3 regions of the Agarivorans sp. QJM3NY_33 genome follow, and region 2 is predicted to be linked to each of the others. Evidence: predicted binding sites of a transcription regulator. Region 2 holds the regulator's gene; each other region holds the start of a gene.
The links. Region 2 encodes FliA, which starts transcription of late flagellar genes. Its sites were predicted from a motif close to CTAAAGNTNNNNNNNNNNNNGCCGATA; they were not measured.

Region 1 (8,105 bases), 1.6 Mb from region 2:
ATTACGAAATGGGTTTAGCAGCACGTCAAGCTTCAGGGATTAGCGAGACGATGATCCGTTGTTCGATTGGCATCGAAGATACGCTCGACCTAGTGACTGATTTTGAGCAGGCCTTATTGCAGTTTTAGATGGTGCTAGCACCGTGTTTAAAAAGCCTTGGCAACTGTTGCTCGGGCTTTTTATGAGTTATTTCTAGATCTATTTGGCTTGAGATGCCGAATGCTTAAGGGGTATCAATAGAAAGTAACTCCACTTCAAAAATAAGGGTCGATCCCGCTGGAATTGAGGCGATGCTGCGTTCTCCATAGGCTAAGTGGCTAGGGATAAAAAAGCGATATTTGTCACCCTCATGCATCAGTTGTAAGCCTTCGGTCCAGCCTCTAATGACTTGCCCTAAAGGAAATTGCGCCGGTTGCGCTCGCTCAACAGAGCTATCAAATACTAGGCCATTGAGTAGGCTCCCGTGGTAATGCACGGTCACGGTGCTGCTTGCTGAAGGTTTCGCTGACTTGCCTCTGTTTTCAAGAATTAGATATTGTAAGCCGGAGCTGGTACTTACAACGCCTTGTTGTTGAGCATTATTAGCCAAAAAATCTTGACCAAGTAATTGATTACTTTTAATTATTTTTGCATGATTCTGCTGGCGAATATAAAACACAACAATCAAAATAGCGAGTATTGCTAATACAATAAATTTCAAAAAACTATCCTTTTCTATCAAGGGGGGCGGTTCGCAATAGCGACCAGTTTAAAGATACTGCCTACGGCTATAGCGCTGAGGTGAATCTTCAACTTTAACTGAAGTGTTGATTAAAATACATCACGAGTCACCGAAAATAATGCTGCTCATGGCGAGCTAGCGAGTCATTTTCTTCACAAATACTACAACAAATAAGGCGATGATAAAGCTACCGCTAAAGGCTTCTATTGCTGCAAAAACACGAGATAATCCTACAGGGGTAAAATCCCCATAACCTAGAGTCGTGAAGGTCACGACGCTGTAATACAAACATTCAAAGAAGGCGACCATGTTTTGAGTTGCTGTTTGATTAAGATCAAAGGTAACAATATTGCCGTTGAAATGGATGCCGGTAAACAGATAGACCAGAGCACTACTAAAAATAATCGCCAGAGAAGTAAAAATAACTCGCATCGGTAATTCACCATAGCCGCAGACTAAGTCGACTAGCTTTGAAATGGCTCTTGGATAGGAATACTTAGGCATTTGATAACGGCGCATGGTGAGTTCTTTACGTAAGAAATGTCCTGCGGTGGTAAACAGCCCTTCAGCCTCAGCACTTTTACGTAAACTTCGATAGACTTCTTCTGCTTGCTGGTAATAGTCATTCATTAACTCGATATCTTGCTTTTGTTCCGCTGTTAGGGCCAACTTTTCTTGCATGACACGCGCTCCAACCTTAAGGCTATCACACTTACAACCTTCCATTTTTGCACCCAGCAGGTTGGTTTGAGTTAGGTTTGCGTGATTAAGGTTAGCGTCGCGAAGGTCTGCCTTCATTAAACTGCCACCCTGAAGGTTAATATTAAACAAGTGGGCGGCTTTGAGGTTACAGCGATAAAGATCGGCACCAGTCATATCATAGCCTTGTTTACTGTTGTATTTGACTAGATTGATATCGCATAGTTGGGCTTTTTTAAGGCATATTCCACGCATTAATCCGCCATTTTGGGCGTAGCGTTCTAGTTGTTCTTTAATTTCGGGGCCAGTTTTATTTTCATTGGGATCGTGCCAAAAACACAATCCATTGCTCAAGGCCTTTTCATGGCAAGGGAGCCCTGAGTCATCTTGATACGAACATTGGTTATTTCGAACCATCTGATTCGCCTTCTTTGATATGTTTGCTCTGAGGTCGTGAGCAAGCCAGTGTTGGTTGCTTATTTAAGTGTAAGCCAAAAATTAGAGCTGTGAGATCTACCTTGATAGAAAATGCTAAAGTTGTTCAATAAAAACAATATATTAACTTTTGTTTTTACTACCAAACTGCTGAAATTCGTTCTTTAGCGTTGAGTAACGCTCGGCGTGATTTTCGTTGAGCTTCAAGCCATCGAGTAATTTGATGGTAACTTTACAATCGTTTAGCAATTGCCCACTGACGCCCTTATCTGAGAGATTGATTTGTTTCAAAATCGCTTGGATTTTATTGAGAATAGCCCCGGTGTTTCCCGGTGCGACCTGCAGGGCCTTGTCAAAGTGGCTTGTCGCTTCGTCATAACGTTGTTCTTCGTAGGCATCAATGCCCATTTTGTTGTATTCGCGAAACAGCCCAAGTTTCTGTTCAAAGTCCTCATCTTTTAAAACTTTATGTGCTGAGGATAGCGATATTGGATCAATATTATCGCGTTTTTCTAACTCTTCAGCAAAGGGCATTGCATATTCAAACTCTCCCACTGAATTTAAGGTGAGGAAGGTATCGGGTAGTAACTCAACCGCAACTTTTTCCGGAGAGTCGAGTAGGCCATCATTGCTGCTAAACAAGAGTCTTTTAGCTTTGTTTAATTCGCCTTTGGTCGCGTGTACTCTTGCTTGACTGATCCCTTCGAAAGCATCGAAATTAAAGTCTTCGTCTTTGCCTTCTTCTCGTCTGGCATGAAACAGCACTGAATTTACTTCTTGTAGTAAGCGGTTTTTACGGTATAGGTCTTCTTCGCCTTGGGCTTCATCAATTAAACTTCGTACATAGTTACATAAATGATGTGGCCCCCGATGAATAGAGCGGCGTGCCAATTGCAAAATAGTTGAGAATGTTTCTTTCGCTAAACTCAGTTCTCCAGCATCAATCGCTAGCGAGGCCAATAGTTGTTGGCGTTCAAGGCTGTTTACGGCTAATTTAGAAGCTTTTAGCACGGTTTCCAGGGCTTTTTCGATATTTCCCTCAGCGCGGTAGGCTCGAGCTAACCAGTCATATGCGGTGAGTAACAGTGGGCTTTCTGCGATGGAGCGGCTGAGCGTATCAATTGCTTTTTTATTTTCATCGAGTAGCAGATATACCCGGCCTAAGGTCGCTTTGGCCCAAGTTTGTTTTCGCTCTTTTAGGATCGCCTCTAACGCTAGTTTGGCGTTTTCATATTCCCCTAAAGCAATTTGTGCTTCTACCTTTAAGTTTTTACAGTAGTTGCTGTAACGACTCTCTTTCTCGATTTGTTGGTCACATAGCTCAATTACTTTGCTATAGTTTTTATCGGCCAGTGCGTGATAAATATCACGTAAGGACTGTCTTTTCAGGTGGGCTCTGGCTAAGCGATTGTGTAATTGAAACTGTGAAAATGGTTTGGTAATAAATTCGTCAGGTTCCATTTCAAGTGCGCTGAGCACCATACTCTTATTATTATCACCACTAATAATAAAAAATAATGCATCCACTTCGAGTAGTTTGCTGACGCGTAACTCTTCTAGTAATTGTCCGCCGTTTTTACCTGTACCTAGATTATAATCCACCAATAGAATGTCGAACTTTCGTTTTCGGCAAGCTTTAACGGCCGCTTCTCCAGTTGTCGCAAAATAGACATCGCTTGCTCCAAAGTTTTGTAGCATGGCTTTAAGCATCACTTGAAAAGCGCGCTGGTCATCAACGATGAGTATTTTTTTTCCGCTATAGTTGTATTGCGTTGCCATTACCGTGTTATCTAATCCTTTTTCGATATCCTAGCACAACTTTGCCAAGGTTGAAGCTGTGTAAGTATAGCGGCCTAGCTGCTTAAGCTTATCATTTATAAAACCTTGCCAAACTAGCAGTGCTTGATTTACTATTAAGGCGTTGATGAGTTTTTTAGCTTGTCAACACTGAGTCAAAGCCAAACTTGGAGTGATCCAAGGTCGGAAAGTTACAGATCTTGAGAATTATATTCTTAAGATGGCTGGACCGCCTTAGTTGAGTGGTTTTATTTACAACATTGTTGTTTAACCTCTCAGTGAGTTAGTCTATTTACCGTTTATTACTTTCCGTATTTGGTTGGAACGCCAAGCTAAGTTAGCTTGGCGTATTTGTTTGGCGCTTAGTCCTAAATATTTTCTCGTTCTATCTTCTATCTTCTATCTTCTATCTTCTATCTTCTGTTGCAAATCTAACTACTGATTTTCTGTCTTATTTTAAAATCTATTCATGAGCGGTTTACTTGGGTTCGGTTAAAATGAAGGTTAACCTGATTGTTGTGCAGCATCGCCATAACTTAGTGAGCATATTACTTGCTCGGCATTACTGAGAGGTTATCAAGCATGATGCTAAATTTAAGACATAAAAAAAGACACCTAAAGTGTCTTTTTTTATCAAGATGGTGGAGGGAGGTGGATTCGAACCACCGAAGCTTTCGCGACAGATTTACAATCTGTTCCCTTTGGCCACTCGGGAACCCCTCCTGCTTGTGGAGCGGCATATTACCAGAACTTGTTAAGCTGTAAAGTAAAAAAGGCGATAAATTTTATAGCTTAATACTGTTTGCTTAATATCTGTTCATTTCGTGAATGTGAACTAAAGTTTTGTGTCTTTCTACCGATAAAGGTAATCAGTAGAAGGGGGCGCAATGTTAGTTGAGCAGATAAGAAATCATAGTTTGTGTGATGAGTTGCAGTTAGGCGATACGCTTAATCGTTGCTCTCAGCAGGGTGATCTTGCTCATTTTCATCTGCTATTGAGTATGTTGAGCCAAAACGTTTGCGATCAGGCTCAATTTTCCATGCAAAAACCTGCGGCCGAACAAGTACAGCAAGATCTGCGAGCTCAATTGCAGCTTCGTGAAGCTCGCCCTCTAATTGCTCAGGCTGATGAGTTCGAAGTGCAGGCGAATTGGAGTCAGCATTTACAAAAGGGCTCAATTGATACGATTCGTTTGGAGCAAGCCTTAAATGGTTATGCCGCCTGCGCGGACGATACGCTCGATGGAGTTCGTGAAGAGGTCATGAATAACGTGAGTCTACTGACGCGGTTAAAACATGGCGCGGCTAGTAAACCACTGCAAGTCATACCCGATGTAGAAGTAAAAGGTAGTGAAATTTATCAAGTACTAAGCAACTTCGATTATTCGAAGCCGCTTAAAGTTAAATATTATAATTAGCGAAAAACTACAGTTCGATTCCCGTAAACAAATACTTTCTCATCGAGCACTTGTTGCATGGCGCGACTTAATACCGACTTTTCTACATCTCGCCCAGCTTTTGCCATTTCTTGCGCGCTGTAGGTATGGTCAATATGAATCACGTGTTGCTCTACGATAGGACCTTCATCTAGATCGTTATTCACGAAGTGAGCGGTAGCGCCAATGATTTTAACCCCTCTATCGTAGGCTTGTTTATAAGGTTTAGCACCAATGAAAGCTGGCAAGAACGAGTGATGAATGTTTAAGATCTTATTGCTGAACGCCTCGACAAATGTTGGTGTGAGGATCCGCATGTATTTAGCGAGTACCACATAGTCGGGTTGATATTGTTGGACAGTTTCAATGATCAGCTGTTCATGTTGCTCACGTTTTAATCCTTCATGACTAATGTAATGGAAGGGGATGTCAAATTTCTCAGTGAGCGCTTGTAGGATATCGTAGTTGCCTACAACTGCGGCAATTTCAACATTCATATCACCGTATACGGCTTTCATGAGTAAATCGCCTAAGCAATGTGCTTCTTTGGTGACCATGATCACGATGCGCTTGCGTCCGGCCCCGACTAAACGACGGGCGCTGCCAATAGGTAGTGCATTGTCTAAATCAGCGAGCAACGTTTGGTCGTTAAAATAGCCTTCTAACTCGGTACGCATGAAGAAACGTCCCACTTCATTATCGACAAATTCGTTATTTTTAATAATGTTGAGTTGATGCTTGGCACAGATGTTGGTAATGGTTGAGATTAAACCTTTGGCATCTGGGCATTCGGTTAAAAGAATTTTTCTTTCCATGGTGTTTTCGATTTATTCAGCTTTAAAGTTAAGATTTTTTACAGCACTGTTTCAGTTTCTTCCCGCTCCCGCAGGGGCACGCAGCATTGCGAGCCAAGGGTGAAGGAGAAAATACACCATCGGTATAAAACCAATGTTCAGCAATTTTTGTGAAATTAGAGCGTTCATGCAAAATATTAAGTTGGCCTTGCTCGCGAAAATGAGCTTTAAACTCCACAATTCCGCTGTTGCCATCGAGTCGGTCGCAACTAAATAAAATTTCGAGTTTCTCCCATTGTGTCGCTTCCTCGGCGTTGAGTGCTAAGGGCTGCTCACTTGGACGAAAGTCCGGATGATGGCTTTGCCATAAGTAGTTCGCATCACCCAGAGTATAGGCACTATAGCGGGAACGCATTAGTTGCTCACAATGAGTCGGGCTTGATAAGCCGCTGATATAGGGTTGACAACATTGAACAAAGTTCAAGCCGCTACCGCAAGGGCAAACTAACACTCTGGAACCTCTAATTTGACTGAGGGCGAAGTGTAGCAAGAAGTTGGCAATAACACAGCTGAAAATTGCTTAGAGTTCGTTCGTTAGCGGCTTTCTTTTAGGCGGTGACTTTGAGATGTCGAGCAATAGAAAGTGAAAACTTGTATTGTAAATCGTTTTTTTTTAAGCCTTCATCTGCGATCTATGGCTGGCTTGCTTAGGGACAAGTTAATCTTTGATAAATACATGTTTTGGTTAAAGCTAAGGCTTAAACGAGTTAAGCTTAAACGAGGTATTATTATTGCTAGGGAACTGAATTTGCGTACTAAATTTGTAATTGAGCCTTTGCAGCTTGGTTTGGCAGAGGCTCTGCAAAATAAGATTGATTTGAAGACCAAGCCACAAGGTTCTTTGGGCCAATTGGAGTCATTAGCTTGTCAGTTAGGCCTGATACAGTCGACCCTTGAACCAGTGATCCAGCGCGCAAAAATGATTGTATTTGCCGCCGACCATGGGATTGCTTTAGCTGGGGTGAGTGCTTATCCACAAGCTGTGACGGCGCAAATGGTGCAAAACTTTGTGGAAGGGGGCGCGGCGGTTAATGTATTTTGTCGCCAGCACGGTTTTGCTTTTGAGATTGTTGATGTTGGTGTTAGCCAATTACTTTCAGAAGAGGGGGTTGCGTGTTGTAAAGTGGCAGCTGGAACAAAAAGTTTTTTAAGTTCAGACGCGATGACCCAAGCGCAATCGGAGCAGGCGATGGAGGTTGGAGTGGCTAGAGTTCGTCAAGCGGCCTTAGAGGGATCTAATTTATTGGCTTTCGGTGAAATGGGGATCGCCAACACAGCCAGTGCAGCCGCGTTGATGGCTGGTTGTTTGGGACTCCCGGTTAGCGATTGTGTTGGACGAGGCACTGGTTTAGATGACCAAGGTTTGGCACATAAAGTTGCGGTATTAGAGCAAGCAATGAACCATCATCGCGGAGATTATACGGCCGAACAATGGTTGGCGAAGGTTGGCGGTTTAGAAATAGCGGCCATTGTGGGGGCGATGCTTGAAGCCGCGAGTCGGCGGATGGTGATTTTGGTGGATGGTTTTATCTGTTCAGCTGCAGCGTTGGTTGCTTATCAAATCAATCCTCTGGTGAAACAATATATGGTGTTTTGCCACCAAAGCGCGGAACAGGCACATCAGCGTTTATTGAAGGCGATGGATGCTCATGCCTTGTTAGAATTGTCCTTACGTTTAGGTGAAGGGAGCGGCGCAGTATTAGCTTATCCCTTGGTTTGTTCCGCTGTCGCCTTTCTCAATCAAATGGCCTCATTTGAATCGGCAGGGGTGAGCCAACAGCAGGGCTAGCTAAGGTCCAAGGCTATTCTTGATTTTGCATGCAGAGAACATCTAGGCCATCGGTTTAAATCAATCGATGGCCATTGCTGCAAGTCGTTAATATTGAAAAGCAATCCTCGGTCGACTTGATATGGCTTGGCTCGACCGCAACACTGGAAGCGCTGAGTTAAGTGAGTTGTGCTTTCCTTGCCTGTTGGCAACCTTCGATGGCAGGGGCCAGCAGTTCTAAGGCGCTTTGATTACAAGCGGGCAGGCTGGCGGTGGATTGTTTGATTGGCGTCACTCGTTTTCCCCAGCGAATAACGGCCGCTCCCCAGGTGAGTCCTGCGCCAAAAGCTGCTAATAAGACATTGTCACCGGGCTTAATTCGACCTTGCTCTAAG
Region 2 (8,105 bases):
ATGACAGCAAGGCGGGTGGTGCGCCGAAAGTGGTGGCTAAGGGTGTGGATGAGGTGGCGATGAAAATCAGAGAGATCGCTCGTCATTACGAAGTCCCTATTTTAGAAGCGCCAGCCTTAACACGTTCTCTGTACCATACCACGAAGCTCGGTCAGGATATTCCTGATGGGCTATATGTCGCAGTGGCTCAAGTATTAGCCTTTGTGTTCCAGTTGGAGCAGTACCGTAAAGGTCGAGGACAACGACCTAAACCTGTGGCTGATGATTTACCTATCCCCGACGAATTACGATACTAAGCTCAATTCTATGATTTCTCTAGGTGTACCTTTGTTGTTGGCTTAGTTATTGCTTTTCTAAATTATCTCTTGCTCTACAGTCAGTATTTCGTCATTTATGGAAATCATTAATCGTCTCACTAGCTTGAAGCTTCAAGACTTCAAAAAGATAGATGCCAGTCTCATCAAAGGTTTTGGTACGCCAATGGTGGTATTGGCTACCCTTGGCATGGTGGTTCTGCCAATGGCGGCATGGCTACTGGATATCTTGTTTGCATTTAATATTTCCTTAGCCTTGGTGGTGCTTTTGGTTGCAGTCTATACCAAGCGACCCTTGGATTTTGCGGTATTTCCTACGGTGCTGCTGGTTGCCACTTTATTGCGTTTAGCCCTAAACGTTGCATCTACTCGAGTGGTCCTTTTGGAAGGACACAATGGCGGAAATGCTGCGGGTAATGTGATTGAAGCCTTTGGTTCGGTAGTGATTGGTGGAAACTATGCTGTCGGCTTAGTGGTCTTTCTTATCTTGATGATCATTAACTTTGTTGTGGTGACCAAAGGTGCGGGTCGGATTGCCGAGGTGAGCGCGCGTTTTACTTTGGATGCGATGCCGGGTAAGCAAATGGCGATTGATGCGGATCTTAATGCTGGCATTATCGACCAAGAGCAGGCACGTGTTCGTCGTAGTGAAGTGACTGGCGAAGCCGATTTTTATGGATCGATGGATGGCGCGAGTAAATTTGTAAAGGGCGATGCGATTGCTGGGATCCTGATTCTTTTTATTAATATTTTAGGTGGTTTCATTATTGGTGTGGCCCAACACGATCTGAGTTTTTCGCAAGCGGCAGAAGTTTACACTCTGTTAACCATCGGTGATGGTTTAGTCGCGCAAATTCCATCGTTACTACTATCTATCGCTGCTGCTCTGATCGTGACCCGTCAAAATACCGAAGCCGATATGGGCGAGCAAGTTAGCTTGCAGCTGTTTAAAGATCCACGGGTTATGATTATCTGTGGTTCTATTTTATTGGTGATGGGGATTGTTCCGGGAATGCCGCATTTGGCATTCTTAAGTTGCGCTGCGGTGTGTTTGGTGACCGCGTGGTTACGGCATAAAGCCGATGTTAAAAAAGCTGCAGATACAGCCTTACAGCCAGCCAGCACTCATCCTCGTAATAGTAATGAGCCTAAAGAGTTGGGGTGGGATGATGTACAACCAGTTGATGTGATTGGTCTGGAAGTTGGTTATCGATTAATCCCGCTAGTTGATAAGACTCAAGGCGGAGAATTGCTTGCTCGGATTAAAGGTGTACGTAAAAAGTTATCTCAAGATTTCGGTTTTTTGGTGCCAGCGGTACATATTCGTGACAATCTGGATTTAGGCCCTAATCAATATCGAATTACCTTGATGGGGGTTACTTATGGTGAATCTGAAGTATTCCATGATCGAGAAATGGCGATCAATCCGGGCCAAGTATTTGGTAAAATTGAAGGCCAGCCAACCACCGATCCTGCATTTGGTTTAGAGGCGGCTTGGGTTGCAACCGAGCAGCGTGAACACGCCCAAACCCTTGGCTATACGGTTGTTGATTCGGCGACAGTGGTTGCCACCCACCTTAGTCAATTGTTAACCAATAATGCAGCTAATTTATTGGGACATGAAGAAGTACAAAATTTGTTAGACATGTTAGGAAATAGTTTACCTAAGCTTGTTGAAGGTTTAATCCCAGATACCCTGAACTTATCTACTGTTGTTAAAGTGCTGCAAAATTTACTGAGTGAAGGGGTGCCAATTAGGGATGTACGGAGTATCGTTCAGACCTTGGTGGAATACGGACCGAAGAGCCAGGATGCCGATATTCTGACCGCAGCTTGTCGTATTTCTTTAAAACGTTTAATCGTTCAAGAGCTAATTGGTAGTGAAGCAGAGTTACCGGTCATTACTTTGTCACCAGACTTGGAGCAAATATTGCATCAATCTATGCAGGCAGGTGGTAACGATGGTGCAGGAATGGAACCAGGTTTGGCCGAAAAACTGCAAGTATCTTTAACTGAAGCATGCCAAAATCAAGAATTAGCAGGCCAACCAGCGATATTATTGACATCCGGTATATTGCGTTCGAGTATGTCGAGGTTCGTTAAAACAGCAATGCCTGCATTACGTGTACTGTCGTATCAAGAAGTGCCGGAAGATAAACAAATACGTATTGTGAGTTCAGTTGGGCAATAGGTCCAATGGGTAAGCAAAAGGAAGGTGACCAGTGAAAATGAAACGCTTTTTTGCAAAAGACATGCGGACCGCGTTAGCCGAGGTGAAAGAGACTCTTGGTAGTGATGCCGTGATCATGTCCAACAAAAAGGTGACCGGAGGCATAGAGATTGTTGCTGCGGTGGAGCCTTCCAAGACTAATGCTAAGGGAGAAAACTCATCACGAGAGTTAGCCGATGATAGCGTCAATTTATCGTCCGTCAAACCTAAGCACAGTTCTAAAACGTCAACAAACCAACAGCTTGGTCATGATTTTGACGAAAATGCGAGCCTCAAAGATAATTTGACTAATTTTATGCAGCGCCATCAAAAGCGTCAGCAAGAAAATTTGCAACAATCCAGCTTAAATAAATCGCAACGGCCTCGAACCGTTCAGGCTCCTCGCTCCTTGGCTCAGCAGCAAGGGTGGATACAGCAAGGTTCAGCAGCCAAACCTGCGGCAAGCCGTATTGCAACGCCAAGCGCAGAGGCGAATCACAGTGAAGTGGGTGAATTAAAGAAAGAAATGGCAGCGATGCGAAAGTTGTTGGAACATCAAGTGTCGGGATTAATGTGGCAGGAAGTTGAGCGGCAAGAGCCTGTTCGAGCGATGTTAATCAAACAGTTACAGTTGGTTGGTTTTGATGAGGATATGGCCGATCAGGTGGCTGGTTATATCCCCGAAGAGCTAGGCGTACAAGAAGGCTGGCAGCATTTACGGGAATTACTGGCAAATCAGCTCCCTGTCGGCCAAGATGAAATATTGTTAAAAGGTGGAGCGGTTGCCTTATTGGGCCCGACGGGGGTCGGTAAAACAACCACTATCGCCAAATTAGCTGCGCAGTTTGCTATGCGCCATGGTCCTGATAGCGTGGCGATGATTACCACAGATACTTATCGTATTGGTGCTCATGAGCAACTGGCAACTTATGGTAAAATTATGGGCTGTGCAGTTCGAGTGGCGAATGATGAAGCTGAGTTGTCCCAGCTTTTATACCAGTTTAAAGATAAAAAGTTAGTCTTAATCGATACCGCTGGTATGAGCCAAAGAGATATCCGTCTACATGAACAATTAGACAAGTTAGTCAAAAATAGCCAAGTTAATATCCGTAATTATTTGGTGATGTCAGCCAATGCTCAGCGACGGGTAATTGAAGAAACTGTAAATCAATTTAAGCGAATTCCTTTGGCTGGTACCATACTTACTAAATTAGATGAAAGTTTAGCGTTAGGTGAAGTGTTAAATGTAACCTTGCGTCATGCTATACCAATCAGTTACGTTACTCATGGTCAGCAAGTACCAGAAGATATTGCAGTGGCGGTGCCTAGCGAATTAGTTGAGCAAGCTTTGTCGGTGATAGATAAGCATTCTCAGCAACACTTTTGGTTTAGTGAAACCGAACAACAGAAGGTTTCGGATGTATTCTAAACATAATGATTTTGATCAAGCTAGCGGCTTACGAATGATGCAACAAAAAAATAATGTGAAAGTAATCGCAGTGACTGGTGGAAAGGGTGGGGTTGGTAAAACCAACGTGACGCTTAACATGGGAATTGCAATGGCGGGTCAAGGCAAGCGAGTCATGGTCCTTGATGCGGACTTAGGTTTGGCGAATGTTGATGTGCTACTTGGGCTGCGCGTGACTAAAAATCTGTCGCATGTGCTATCGGGAGAGTGCACTCTTGACGAAGTATTAGTTGAGGGACCAAATGGGATTCTGATTGCGCCAGCAACTTCAGGAACTCAATCCATGGTTGAATTAAGCCCTGCGGAACATGCAGGTTTAATTCGCGCTTTTAGTAGTATGAAAACACCGATAGATGTTTTGCTGGTTGATACCGCAGCGGGCATCTCTGATATGGTGTTGAGTTTTGCAAAAGCGTCGCAAGATATTTTAGTCGTCGTGTGTGACGAACCAACATCAATTACCGATGCTTATGCCCTGATTAAACTACTCTCTAATAATCATGGGGTGTATAAATTTAAAGTTGTTGCCAATATGGTTCGTAGTTTAAGAGAAGGTCAGGAGTTATTTACCAAGCTGACTCGGGTGACGGAACGATTTTTAGATGCCACTCTCGAGTTAGTGTCTTGTATTCCCTATGATAACAATGTCCGATTGGCCGTTCGCAAACAACGTGTTGTGGTTGAAGCCTATCCTAAGTCACCAGCGTCTTTGGCATTTCGCTCTTTAGCCAGCAAAGCGGCTACTTGGCCGATACCTGAGCAAGCGGGAGGACATTTAGAATTTTTCATCGAGAATCTTCTCGAATTTGGACAACGCAAGAATAGAGAGCAGCTTAGTGAATAAAGTTGCCGCCTACGCCAATACCAGCGTTAACGACACTAATGCGTTAGTGGAGCGCCACGCCATTTTGGTTAAACGGATTGCCCATCACTTAATGGCTAGGCTACCGGCTAGTGTTATTGTGGATGATTTAATCCAATCTGGAATGATCGGGCTGATAGAAGCCGCTCGTAATTTTGATGGCTCTAAAGGTGCTAGCTTTGAAACCTATGCAGGGATCCGAATTCGCGGCGCGATGCTTGATGAAATACGCCGTGGCGATTGGGTTCCGCGTTCTGTACATAAAAATAGTCGCGCGATTAGTGACGCTATAGCTGCTGTTGAAAGAGAAAAAAATGGTGATGCTAAAGACGCTGAAGTTGCTGAAAAACTCGGGGTTTCTCTTCGCGAATACCATACGATGTTAGCGGATGTTAATTGCGGGCGAATCTTAGGCATTGAGGACCTTGGGGTAAACGAGGATGTCATTTCTAACGAAGAAAGTCGCGAGCAAAATCGTCCTTTCGAAGGTTTTGCAAATCAACGATTTCAACAATCTTTGGCGGAGTGCATCAAAGGGCTACCTGAACGAGAAGCCTTAGTATTATCGCTTTATTACGATGAAGAGCTTAATCTTAAAGAAATTGGTGAAGTATTAAGCGTTAGTGAGTCGAGAGTGAGTCAAATTCATAGTCAAGCGCTTGCCAGAGTGAAAACTCGAATGCGAGATTGGACACAATAGAGAAATTCATCCTTACAAAACTTATAAAAGATGGACTAAAATTGTGTTTATTAAGGCATAATAATGTATTACATAAATTTGTGACCCGTTTGTGGGCTAGTAAAACATCCAGCTGGGGGACGTACCTTGGATAAAAATATGAAAATTCTGGTTGTTGATGATTTTTCAACAATGAGAAGGATTATTAAGAACTTGTTGAGAGATTTAGGTTTCAACAATACACATGAGGCCGATGACGGTAACACCGCGCTACCAATGCTTAAGGGTGGCGATTTTGAGTTTGTAGTGACTGATTGGAATATGCCTGGTATGGAAGGTATCGATTTGTTGAAAAACATTCGTGCCGATGAGAGTTTAGCTCACCTGCCTGTATTGATGGTCACCGCGGAAGCGAAACGTGAACAAATTATTGAAGCCGCACAAGCCGGAGTAAATGGTTATATTGTAAAACCTTTTACAGCAGCTACTTTAAAAGAGAAGCTCGATAAGATTTTCGAAAGATTACAATAAAAGGAAGACGCGTGAGCACCGATACTCCGATTATTTCATTAGCGGATGCGCAACAACTGGTGATGCTACTTGAAATGGGAAAGGTCGCCGAGGCGAACCAACTAGTCAGTGAGCTATGTGCTCCAAAAGCTAACTTGCTGTTTGATAAAGTTGGCCAGCTCACTCGTCAACTTCACGATTCATTAAATGATTTCAAATTGGATATTCGGATCAATGAACTCGCGAACCAAGAAATCCCCGATGCCAAAGAACGTTTAAACTATGTCATCGAAATGACCGATCAAGCTGCTAATAAAACGATGGATGCAGTCGAGTCGGGTTTGCCGATTGCTGATAAATTAACCAATGATATCAATGATATTATGCCTGTATGGCAAAATTTGATGGATCGGAAAATTGAGTTAGGCCAATTTAAAGCGCTGTGTCACCAAATCGATATTTTTCTGACTAGTTCTTCATCTGATGCCGATAAACTACGTAACATGCTTACTGAAATTTTAATGGCACAGGATTTTCAGGATCTTACCGGGCAAATGATTCGAAAGGTGATCACTTTAGTTCAGGAGGTTGAAGAGAATTTAGTTGAGATGCTCACCTTGTTTGGCACTGACATGGTGGATGTCGCTCCTGGTCAAGATGATAAAAAATCGGGTGTTGAAGCAGAAGGCCCTATAATTAATAAAGAACAAAGGGATGACGTTGTTAACGATCAAGACGATGTTGATGACTTGTTGTCTAGTTTAGGATTTTAAGGGAGTAGCGCATGTCGTTTGATGTAGATGAAGACATCTTACAAGACTTTCTGGTAGAAGCGGCAGAGATCCTAGAGCAGCTTTCTGAACAGCTTGTTGATCTAGAAAAACGTCCTGATGATAGTAACTTATTGAATGCTATATTTAGGGGTTTTCATACCGTTAAAGGTGGTGCTGGTTTCTTATCATTAACTGAACTCGTTGACGTTTGTCATGGTGCGGAAAATGTGTTTGACACATTACGTAACGGTGGCCGCGGGGTGTCATCAGAGTTAATGGATGTCATACTTGAAGCACTTGATTCCGTGAATGATATGTTTGCTAAGGTGCAAGCAAGAGAACCTTTAACACCAGCTTCGCCAGAGCTTATTGAGCGATTGCATCAATTATCTCGGCCTGCTTCAGAAGATCAGGTAGTGGTTGAGCCGGAATCTGAGCCCGAGCCCGAGCCCGAGCAAATTCCAGAGAGTAAATCAGCTACTGGCACTGGTATTGATGATATTTCTGATGACGAATTTGAAAGCTTACTCGATGAGTTGCATGGCTCAGGTGCTCCAAAAGCAGCTTCTCAAGCGAGTCCGGTAAGTGCTGCAGCCCCTAGCGAAACTGCGAGTGGTGGCGATATTTCTGATGATGAGTTTGAAAAGCTACTCGACGAGCTACATGGCTCTAAAGCACCAAGTGCTAAACCTGCCGCTGTTACGCCAGTGGAAACGGCGACGAACAGTGACGAAATTGGCGATGATGAATTCGAAAAGTTATTAGATCAGCTGCATGGTGCTGGTAAAGCGCCTGAGGTTAAGGCGGCAGCCAAGCCCGAAGTCACCCCGAAGGTCGAGCCGAAGAAAGTTGCACCAACAAAAGTTGCAGCTACTCCGAAAGCTGCTGCTCCAGCCAAGTCTGAGCCGGCAAAAGCAGCGCCCAAACAAGCCCCTCAGGGGGAAACGACGGTTCGCGTCGATACCCGTACTCTCGACGAAATCATGAATATGGTTGGGGAATTAGTTTTAGTCCGTAATCGTTTGGTTAGTCTTGGTTTAACCAGTAATGATGAGGATATGGCTAAGGCGACCTCTAACCTTGACGTTGTGACCGCTGATTTACAGGGTGCAGTGATGAAAACTCGAATGCAGCCTATTAAGAAGGTGTTCGGTCGTTTTCCTCGAGTCGTTCGTGATTTAGCTCGTAGTTTGAAGAAAGATATTAACTTGGAATTGGTCGGTGAAGATACCGATTTAGACAAAAACCTAGTGGAAGCGTTAGCCGATCCACTGGTGCATTTAGTGCGAA
Region 3 (8,105 bases), 2.5 Mb from region 2:
TCAAATCCATCGAAAAGAAGCCAAAAAAACCGCCGCAAAAATAGTCACCTCGGTGGATGACGTGGTGTTGTTAGAGCTGACATTTACTGAACATTTCCAGCAAAATGCCAGCGCGCTGTTAAGTGCGTTGGCAAGTGTGCAGCTGGCCCCGACCACGCGTCATAAACATACTGAAACTGGCTCGCTACGGATGGCCTACACGCGCGAGCTAGTTGCGGAGGCATTGACCAAGATTGACCAGTTGGCGGTGCAGTATCAGGTGCAACAAGTCGAACGTACCGAAGGTTATTGTTTAGTGGCCTTAGTCGGCGCTGGGGTTTGTGATAATCCTCAACAATGTTACTTGTTCTTTCAGCAACTAGCCGAGCAACCTTTAGAGTTTATTCATTCCAGCTCCGATAAAATGAGCCTGTGTGCGGTGGTACGTAAAATTACCTTGGAGCCGGTATTAATCGAGCTTCATAGTAACTTATTTAAACAGCGCCGTAAGGTTGGTGTGGTGGTGTTTGGCAAAGGCAACATTGGGGCTCAGTGGCTGAGCTTGTTTAACGAGCAACAAAGTTTGTTGGAGCAACAATATAAACTCGAGCTTTGTCTCGCTGGAGTGTTTACTAGCCAATCAGGACAACTCGATTTTGCTGGCTTGAGCCTTGCGCAAGCCTTCGATGATAGTTTAGCTAAGCCCTTGTTATGGCCGGAAGTATTGGCGCAACTGAAGCGGCATCCTTTTAATGAACTAGTGGTGTTGGATATTACCGCCAGTGAATCCTTAAGCGCGTATTATCATGAGTTTGCCAAGCTTGGTCTGCATCTGATTACCGCCAATAAACTTGCCGGAGCCAGTGCTTCAGCGAATTTTGAGCAGCTCAGTCAGAGTTTTCGTGACCATGGCTGCAAATGGTTAGCCAATGCCACGGTTGGTGCGGGACTGCCAATCCAGTCGAGTATTCAGCAGTTGCGGCAAGCGGGGGATCAGATCCTTGCTATTTCTGGAATATTTTCCGGTACTTTAAGTTGGTTATTTCAACAATATGATGGTTCTAGTCCATTTTCTGAGTTGCTGGTGGATGCGCTCAATCAAGGGTTGACCGAGCCCGATCCTCGAGATGATCTTTCGGGTAAGGATGTGCAGCGAAAATTACTGATCTTAGCCCGAGAGGCTGGTCTCAAGCTTGAGTTAGCGGATATTCAATTAGCTTCTCTGGTGCCAGCAGCCTTAGCAGAATTAGAACTTGAGCAGTTTATTGAACAGCTGAGTGATTTAGATGAGCCGATGTTGCAGGCGGTGCAGGATGCCCAGCGTCAAGGCAAGGTGATCCGCTATCTCGCCAGAGTCGACCATCAGGGCAAGGCTGAGGTCGGTTTACAGGCGATAGATGCACGGCATCCATTTGCCAATCTCAAACCCTGTGACAATGTTTTTGCGGTTGAAAGTCAGTGGTACCAGCAAAATCCTCTCGTCATTCAAGGTCCCGGAGCAGGCAGAGCCGTGACCGCAGGAGCGCTGCAAGCCGATTTAGTGAGTCTTTGTCAGTATTTGGCTTAAGTGAATTTAGCATTGTGGCTTTGCTCGAGCTGTTTCGCTTAGATTAGAGAATTGAAATCTCACATAAAAAAGGCCTCCTAAACAGGAGGCCAAACAGGGTATATAAGGGTGTACAAACGTGAGAAGGTAAAGTGCTATTTAACTAGCAGCAAGCGCCCACTCAATCCACTTACTGCTATTTCGAAATGGTCTATATCAATGACGATCTCTGCGCCTGTGATTAAGTCGATAAGGGTACGGGTATCATCCAGTAAATCAGCGGCCAGACGGACCTTTTTTTCATCTGATGAAACGTTTAATAAATACACAACTTGCTGTTCTTTAGTCGTTTTTAATACGGCTAATAGATCTTTGTCGGCGTAGAGGTTCTGTACGCTACCTTGATATAGTGCTGGATTATTTTGCCGAACTTCCATCAATTGACTAACATAGTCCATCAGCGCTTGCTGTTCACGACTTGGGGTGAAACCATCGGTGACCCCTTTTATATGAGCGCTGGAGCGAGCAACATGGTCGTCACATAAACCTTGTGCTGCGCATACGCTGTTGTCTACTTTCGCGGCAAAGTTGGCAACTTCATCACCAATCTCATCACCGTAGTACAAGGTAATCGGTCCGCTATAGGCGGCCATATAAGAGAAAGCCGCTTTATGTCTCTCCCAATAATGGCTTAAGCCACCACGCTGAATCAGATCGCCGAAGCGAACTAAATCATGGTTGCCGAGCATTAAATTAGCTTGGGCGTGATCAGGATAAGAATGATGATCGTTCCAGCTGGCGGTTAAGGTGCTGGCATCGTGATCCCCTGAGCCACTTTCTTCTACCGCTAAGGTCTGTACGAGCGCATAACGACGGTTAAAATCGAAGGCCGAGGGCAGGGCTGGAGACGAATTACTGCCATAAGCGCTAGCTACGATTTCACTATTCCCATTCCATACCTCGGCAACCATATAGCCTAGGGTGCCCCATTGATTTCCGTTGATCTGGCACTTGCTGGCCTTGGCATTGTTGGCACTGGCATCTTTGACGGTTTGATGAATTTGTTGCCAGGCACTGAGCGGGACTTGATAGGCTTGGTCTAAACGCCATCCGTCTAAACATAATTCGCTGGTCCAGTACTCCGCCACTTCCTGGTAAAAAGCGAGGGTATCGCTGTTGGTATAATCCACAGGGTTTGAGCCACCGGCAGGGCTGAGCCCTTTTGGAGAAGTGACAAGGTTGCCTTTATGGTGGCCAAAAACCCCATCAAAGAATACGTATAAGCCTTTTTCATGAGCTTTCGTGACTAACTCTTCAGCCAGCGCTTTGGTCCCGAAATTAGGATCAATCTTAAAGTAGTTACTGGCAAAGTAACCTGTAGCATCTAGTTTGTCTGTCCATTCATCTTGGCCGTTGGTCGCAATAGACTCAAAGATCGGGGTGAGCCAGATGGCATTCATGCCTAAGGCTTTAATGTAGTCAAGAGAATCAATAATTCCCTGCAAGTCGCCGTTGTGATGGCTGGTGCCATAACCAGCACCATAATCAAACGAGCTATCTCCATCAACAAAGGATTCGGTCATGACTTGATAAATGCGCAAATCACAAAATTCACCAGTGGCGTTTTCACAGGGCAGGCGTTGTTGAGCACTCTCGGCCGAGCTGGTGATGTTGATGGCGTCATTGGTTGGTGTGGTGCTATTTCCATTTCCAGCATCACTGCCACCACCACAAGCACTTAAGCCGACGATGATAGAGATCGATAAAATGCTTTTTAACCAACTCATTTTACTTCCTTGATAAATACCATAAGGGGATAGGGCAAGTTAATCACAGCTTTGCATGACTAGATACTCGGTAACGTTTTCAAGATAATAGAAAATTGAGCTGGCTCGCATCTTTTTTGTTATTGATAAATAAAGAATTTTTTGAAAGGGTTTTCATGTCAGGTAAACAAGTTACGCTTGTCTGTGGAGACGAAATGTGATGTTTTTAATCAGTTTCAACTTGGGTTTTTTTCAGTGCTAGGTATGATGCAGCATATAAGTAGAGGGGAAGCTATGAGTGGCGTTAGGGCACAGCAAAAAGAAAAAACACGCAGAGCGATTATCGAAGCCGCGTTTAGCCAATTAAGTGCGCAGCGCAGTTTTTCCAGTTTAAGTCTGCGCGAAGTCGCTCGAGAAGCGGGGATTGCACCGACTTCTTTCTATCGTCATTTCTCTGATATGGAAGAGTTGGGTTTAACCCTGGTTGATGAGGGGGGCTTAACCTTACGCCAGTTAATGCGCCAAGCCCGGCAACGCATTATTGCCACCGGAGGTAGTGTTATTGGAACCTCGGTCGCGACTTTCATGGAATTTGTCTACAATAACCCCAATGTATTCCGCTTGTTGTTACGTGAGCGTTCGGGAACGTCGCCAGCATTTCGGGCTGCCGTAGCGCGAGAAATAGCGCATTTTATTGCAGAGCTGACTGACTATTTAGAACATCAATATCGCTGTCCAAGAGAAGACGCGCAGATGCAAGCCGAAGCGATGGTGATTATTGTGTTTAATGCTGGGGCTTCAGCTTTAGATTTAGCTGAGTTTGATCGCCAACAATTGGCCGAGAAAACCATCAAACAACTTCGGATTGTGGCAAAAGGTGCCGCTTTGTATAATCGTTCTCAAACACTGAGTTAAGAGGTGCATATGCAAGTCAGTAAAACTTTATTATTGTTGTCGTTTATTGCTGGTGTGAGTGGTAATGCTAGTCTTGCTCTGTTTACTGTTGCCGAGCAAGCATTTTCGATATTTCCTATTATTGCGTTTATATTGGCGGTGACGCAACTGTACCAGATTTATCTACATCAAGATCTGAGTGAAGACTCTCCTCTAACGAGTGTGGCTGCATTTTTATTGGGGGCGTTGGCTTACTCTGCAATGTTACGAACTCAATTCCCGGAAATCGGGAGTAACTTGTTAGTATTGATTTTATGTCTTGCGATCGGTCTTTGGTTGATGTTTAGATTGGGCGGTTTTAAGCGCTAATCTACAGCAACTAATGGTTCAATTGTTGCTGCCAAGCTTTGTCTGCGGTGGCTTGATAGGTCTGCCAGTGTCCCTTTAGCCAACGTTGGCGGCCTTTCTCTGCATAAAATAAGTGCAGTTCGTCGTCAAAAAATTCCCAGACTTGCCCATTAGTGGCGACTAAACCTTCGCCCGTTGATAGGGCGTTAGCGCAAAAGCCATTGTAGCGAGGACGATATCGTTCTGGATCTTCGGCAAATTTATTGGCACTTTGCTGACTTGCAAAATACCAATCGGCATTATTCCAACGGACTAAATAATCTTGTTTACCCTGTAAAATACGGCGCGCGCCAAGCTGGTGGGCGCGGTGTTGGCTCAGCACATCGACACCACCGATAGCCTTATCACTCCAAAAACTTTTACTTACTGGCTCGCCAGCATAGCAATTCAAGCTAATTACAAAAATAATTCCAGTAATAATTGAATGAAACATAAGCCCCCCTATCAGCTCTATATCTGATAGACCGGGCTGCTTAAGAAGCGCTTTCATTAATATGCCTAACGACGCTGCAGATAGAGCCCCACCTCTATATGATCGGTGTAAGGAAATTGGTCAAATAGAGCCCAATGGCTAATCTGATGGGTACGACTTAAGACTTGCAGGTTGTTATATAGAGTATTGGGATTACAAGATACGTAGACGATGTTGTCGTAGTCCTGCACCATCCTTAAGGTGGCGTCATCTAAACCGGCACGAGGTGGATCAACTAATATGGTGTCGCACTGATAATCACTTAAGTCTACTTGGGCTTCTTTTAGGCGGCGAAACTCACGTTCACCTAACATGGCCTGAGTGAATTCTTCGGCGGATAGACGAAGAATTTTCACATTATTAATGTGATTGGCTTTGATATTGTATTGTGCGGCTTCAACTGAGGGCTTGGCTATCTCGGTGGCTAAAACGCGTTGGAAGTTTTTCGCAAGTGCCAGTGAAAAATTGCCGTTACCACAGTAGAGTTCGAGCAGATCGCCCTGGCTGTTGGCAGTTGCCTGTTGCGCCCATTCCAACATATGTTGGTTGACGACGGCATTTGGCTGGGTAAAGCTATTTTCAATTTGCTGGTAAATGAGCTGCTCACCGGCAACTTCAAGTACTTCGTTAACCCTATCTTGTTCCAAACATATTTTTTGCTTACGTGAGCGACCGATCAGTTGTAGTGAAAATAGCTTCGATAGTTCTGCTTTTAGCTGCTCGGCGGCGGTCCGCCATGCTTCATCAATCGGTTTATGGTAAAGCAAGCTCACGATTATCTCGCCACTAAGGGTGGAAAGAAAGTCGACTTGGAATAGTTTATGACGCAAAACTTGCTCAGATTTGAGCTGTTCGATTAATAGCGGCATTAGGCGGTTAATTAACGCGCTTGCTGGCGGAAAGCTGTCGACTCTGAATTTTTGCTTGGTTGCTGGATCAAACATGATGTAGTAGAGGTCATCACCTTCGTGCCACATTCTAAATTCGGCACGCATCCGATAATGTTTGCTGGCTGAGCTGAAAATGCTAGGTTCAGGAGGATTAAATTCAGCAAATTGTTCGCGGCGTTTAGCGACCTTTTCGGCCAACAGTTGTTGGTATTTTTCTGGATAGTATGCAATTGCGCTCATGACCGCTCCTCAAATTTAGCAAGGAGCGCAATTTAAAGGCGCATTGCTTGCTTGTCCAGTTTATCTACAATAATAGTGAGATTATTTCTAAAGTTTTAAATACAGTCGCCGATAAGTTGTGACTAGGGTAAATCCAGGGGGCGTTATGAACGAACTTAAAGGCATAGGCAATTCGCCAATCCAGCAATATGCTGAGCGCTTATTGCAGCAGTCCACGCCGACTATCGCAAAGGGCAATCAATTAGCTAATGATAAGGCTAGTTTTAATCAGCAGGACCTGGTGGCCAGCCATGTATTGTTGAGTTCGATTGAAAAGCATACCTTATCGATTGCTGGTGGTGGGGTTAGTTTAGCCAAACCACAACAACCCAGTATATTTGATGCCGAAGAAGTGGCGAAGAATGTGCTTAATTTTGTTGCAACGACCTTATATGGTGCCAAGCAGGCTGGGATGCCAGAAGACCAGTTACAAGAAATGATGGCTCAAGCGCGTAAGGGTGTGGATATGGGGTTTGCCGGAGCCCGTGAAGACCTTAGTGACTCAGGGATCCTTAATGAAGAGTTAGAAAAAGGCATTGATAAGAGTTATGACTTGATCCAAGACGGTTTAGAAAAAATCGAAGCGGGTGACTACGAGATACAAAATTCTCCAATATTTAGTCAACTCGCCATGGGAAATCGTCAATCGGCAAGCATGGAGTTGGAAACGGCAGAGGGTGACAAAGTTACCATTAGTTATGGGAGTCAGTTGGCAGCCAGTTACCGAGAAGAACAGTCATCTTTTCAGGCATCGTTTTCTTCACAGCAGCAGTTTAGTTTTTCCGTTGAAGGCGACCTGAATGATGATGAGTTGGCTGCAATCGCCGATTTAGTGAAACAAGTGGATAAAGTGGGGCAGCAGTTTTTCTCGGGGAATCTGGATCAGGCGTTTGATCAGGCCTTAAACATTGGGTTTGATGAGCAACAGTTAGTTGGTTTTGCGGTGAACTACCAGCAACAACAAACGGTGGCGGTGACTCAGGCCTACCAACAAACAGCGGAGAAAAGCGCCGAGAATAGCACTGCTGGTTCAGAGCTAGTCCCCGACTTAAGTGAGTTTTTAGGTGCTTGGCAGGACATTCAAGCCAAAATGAGCGCTTTGTTTACTCAACCAGAATCCGCGACCGAAACCCTACTTAATGGGGTTTTACCTGTTTCTAGCCCTTCGGAAGGAGAAGCGAAACAAGCCGATGTTGAACGGTTTAAAGGTTTCGCTGAGCGTATGGCCGATGTGCTTGCTGAATATAATCAAAAACGCGCGGCGGATGAAGCGACATCCGGCACTATTAGTTAATTTCATGTTTGCATAAAGTAAATGAAATAGGCTGTTCATTCGCCAAGTGCTGGCTTATACTCTCGCCCGCTGTGGTGCCTGAGCTAGCGAAGTTCAGGCTTAATAGGGAATCTGGTTAAAGTCCAGAACTGACGCGCAGCGGTAAAGAGGAACGAAAGCTCAAGGATTGGCCTTTTCCAAGGATCTCCAGACACTGTTTGCCCCGCAAACGGGAAGTCGTAGCCGTAGTAAATAAAGTCCCCCCGCCTCTAAGTCCGAATACCTGCCACATCGCACATGCTATTTAGCAGCAAACTACGACGCGAGAATTAGGATTATATCGATGAAGAAGTTCATATTACTGGCCGCAGTAGCGCCAGCTTTCGGCTATGCCCAAGAAACCCCTCCAGAACAAACGACCATGGTGGTGACCGCCAACCGTATACAGCAAAGTGCTACTAGCGTAATCGCGCCACTCACGGTGATCAGTCGCGGTGAAATAGAAAGTAGTGGTGCGCAAGATATTGTTGGTATTCTCAACCAACAGGTTGGTATTAGTGTCAACCGTAATGGCGGTAAAGGACAAAACGAGAGTGTG

Region 1: the regulator FliA is predicted to act here: its motif matches at 4,488-4,514, upstream of ACRRSY_RS15890 (VC2046/SO_2500 family protein).
Region 3: the regulator FliA is predicted to act here: its motif matches at 6,283-6,309, upstream of ACRRSY_RS20125 (DUF5610 domain-containing protein).

The regions. Positions count from the first base shown of each region.
Region 1 covers NZ_CP194039.2:3,517,859-3,525,963, reverse strand. Annotated here, with positions in the region: gene ACRRSY_RS15915 (cystathionine gamma-synthase family protein) at 1-128, shown strand, start outside; gene ACRRSY_RS15910 (FKBP-type peptidyl-prolyl cis-trans isomerase) at 224-700, opposite strand; gene ACRRSY_RS15905 (ion channel) at 857-1,837, opposite strand; gene ACRRSY_RS15900 (response regulator) at 1,979-3,634, opposite strand; cyclic di-GMP riboswitch class I at 3,803-3,889, shown strand; tRNA gene ACRRSY_RS15895 (tRNA-Tyr) at 4,292-4,375, opposite strand; gene ACRRSY_RS15890 (VC2046/SO_2500 family protein) at 4,540-5,070, shown strand; gene purU (formyltetrahydrofolate deformylase) at 5,067-5,903, opposite strand; gene ACRRSY_RS15880 (YchJ family protein) at 5,932-6,393, opposite strand; gene cobT (nicotinate-nucleotide--dimethylbenzimidazole phosphoribosyltransferase) at 6,691-7,731, shown strand; gene ACRRSY_RS15870 (ketoacyl-ACP synthase III) at 7,889-8,105, opposite strand, start outside.
Region 2 covers NZ_CP194039.2:1,900,481-1,908,585, forward strand. Annotated here, with positions in the region: gene flhB (flagellar biosynthesis protein FlhB) at 1-296, shown strand, start outside; gene flhA (flagellar biosynthesis protein FlhA) at 394-2,505, shown strand; gene flhF (flagellar biosynthesis protein FlhF) at 2,537-3,952, shown strand; gene ACRRSY_RS08625 (MinD/ParA family protein) at 3,942-4,835, shown strand; gene ACRRSY_RS08630 (RNA polymerase sigma factor FliA) at 4,828-5,553, shown strand; gene cheY (chemotaxis response regulator CheY) at 5,680-6,063, shown strand; gene ACRRSY_RS08640 (protein phosphatase CheZ) at 6,075-6,815, shown strand; gene ACRRSY_RS08645 (chemotaxis protein CheW) at 6,827-8,105, shown strand, end outside.
Region 3 covers NZ_CP194039.2:4,460,443-4,468,547, reverse strand. Annotated here, with positions in the region: gene metL (bifunctional aspartate kinase/homoserine dehydrogenase II) at 1-1,546, shown strand, start outside; gene ACRRSY_RS20150 (alpha-amylase family glycosyl hydrolase) at 1,681-3,312, opposite strand; gene fabR (HTH-type transcriptional repressor FabR) at 3,586-4,206, shown strand; gene ACRRSY_RS20140 (DUF1422 family protein) at 4,216-4,554, shown strand; gene ACRRSY_RS20135 (YHS domain-containing (seleno)protein) at 4,565-5,026, opposite strand; gene trmA (tRNA (uridine(54)-C5)-methyltransferase TrmA) at 5,092-6,195, opposite strand; gene ACRRSY_RS20125 (DUF5610 domain-containing protein) at 6,341-7,528, shown strand; cobalamin riboswitch at 7,584-7,812, shown strand; gene ACRRSY_RS20120 (TonB-dependent receptor domain-containing protein) at 7,851-8,105, shown strand, end outside.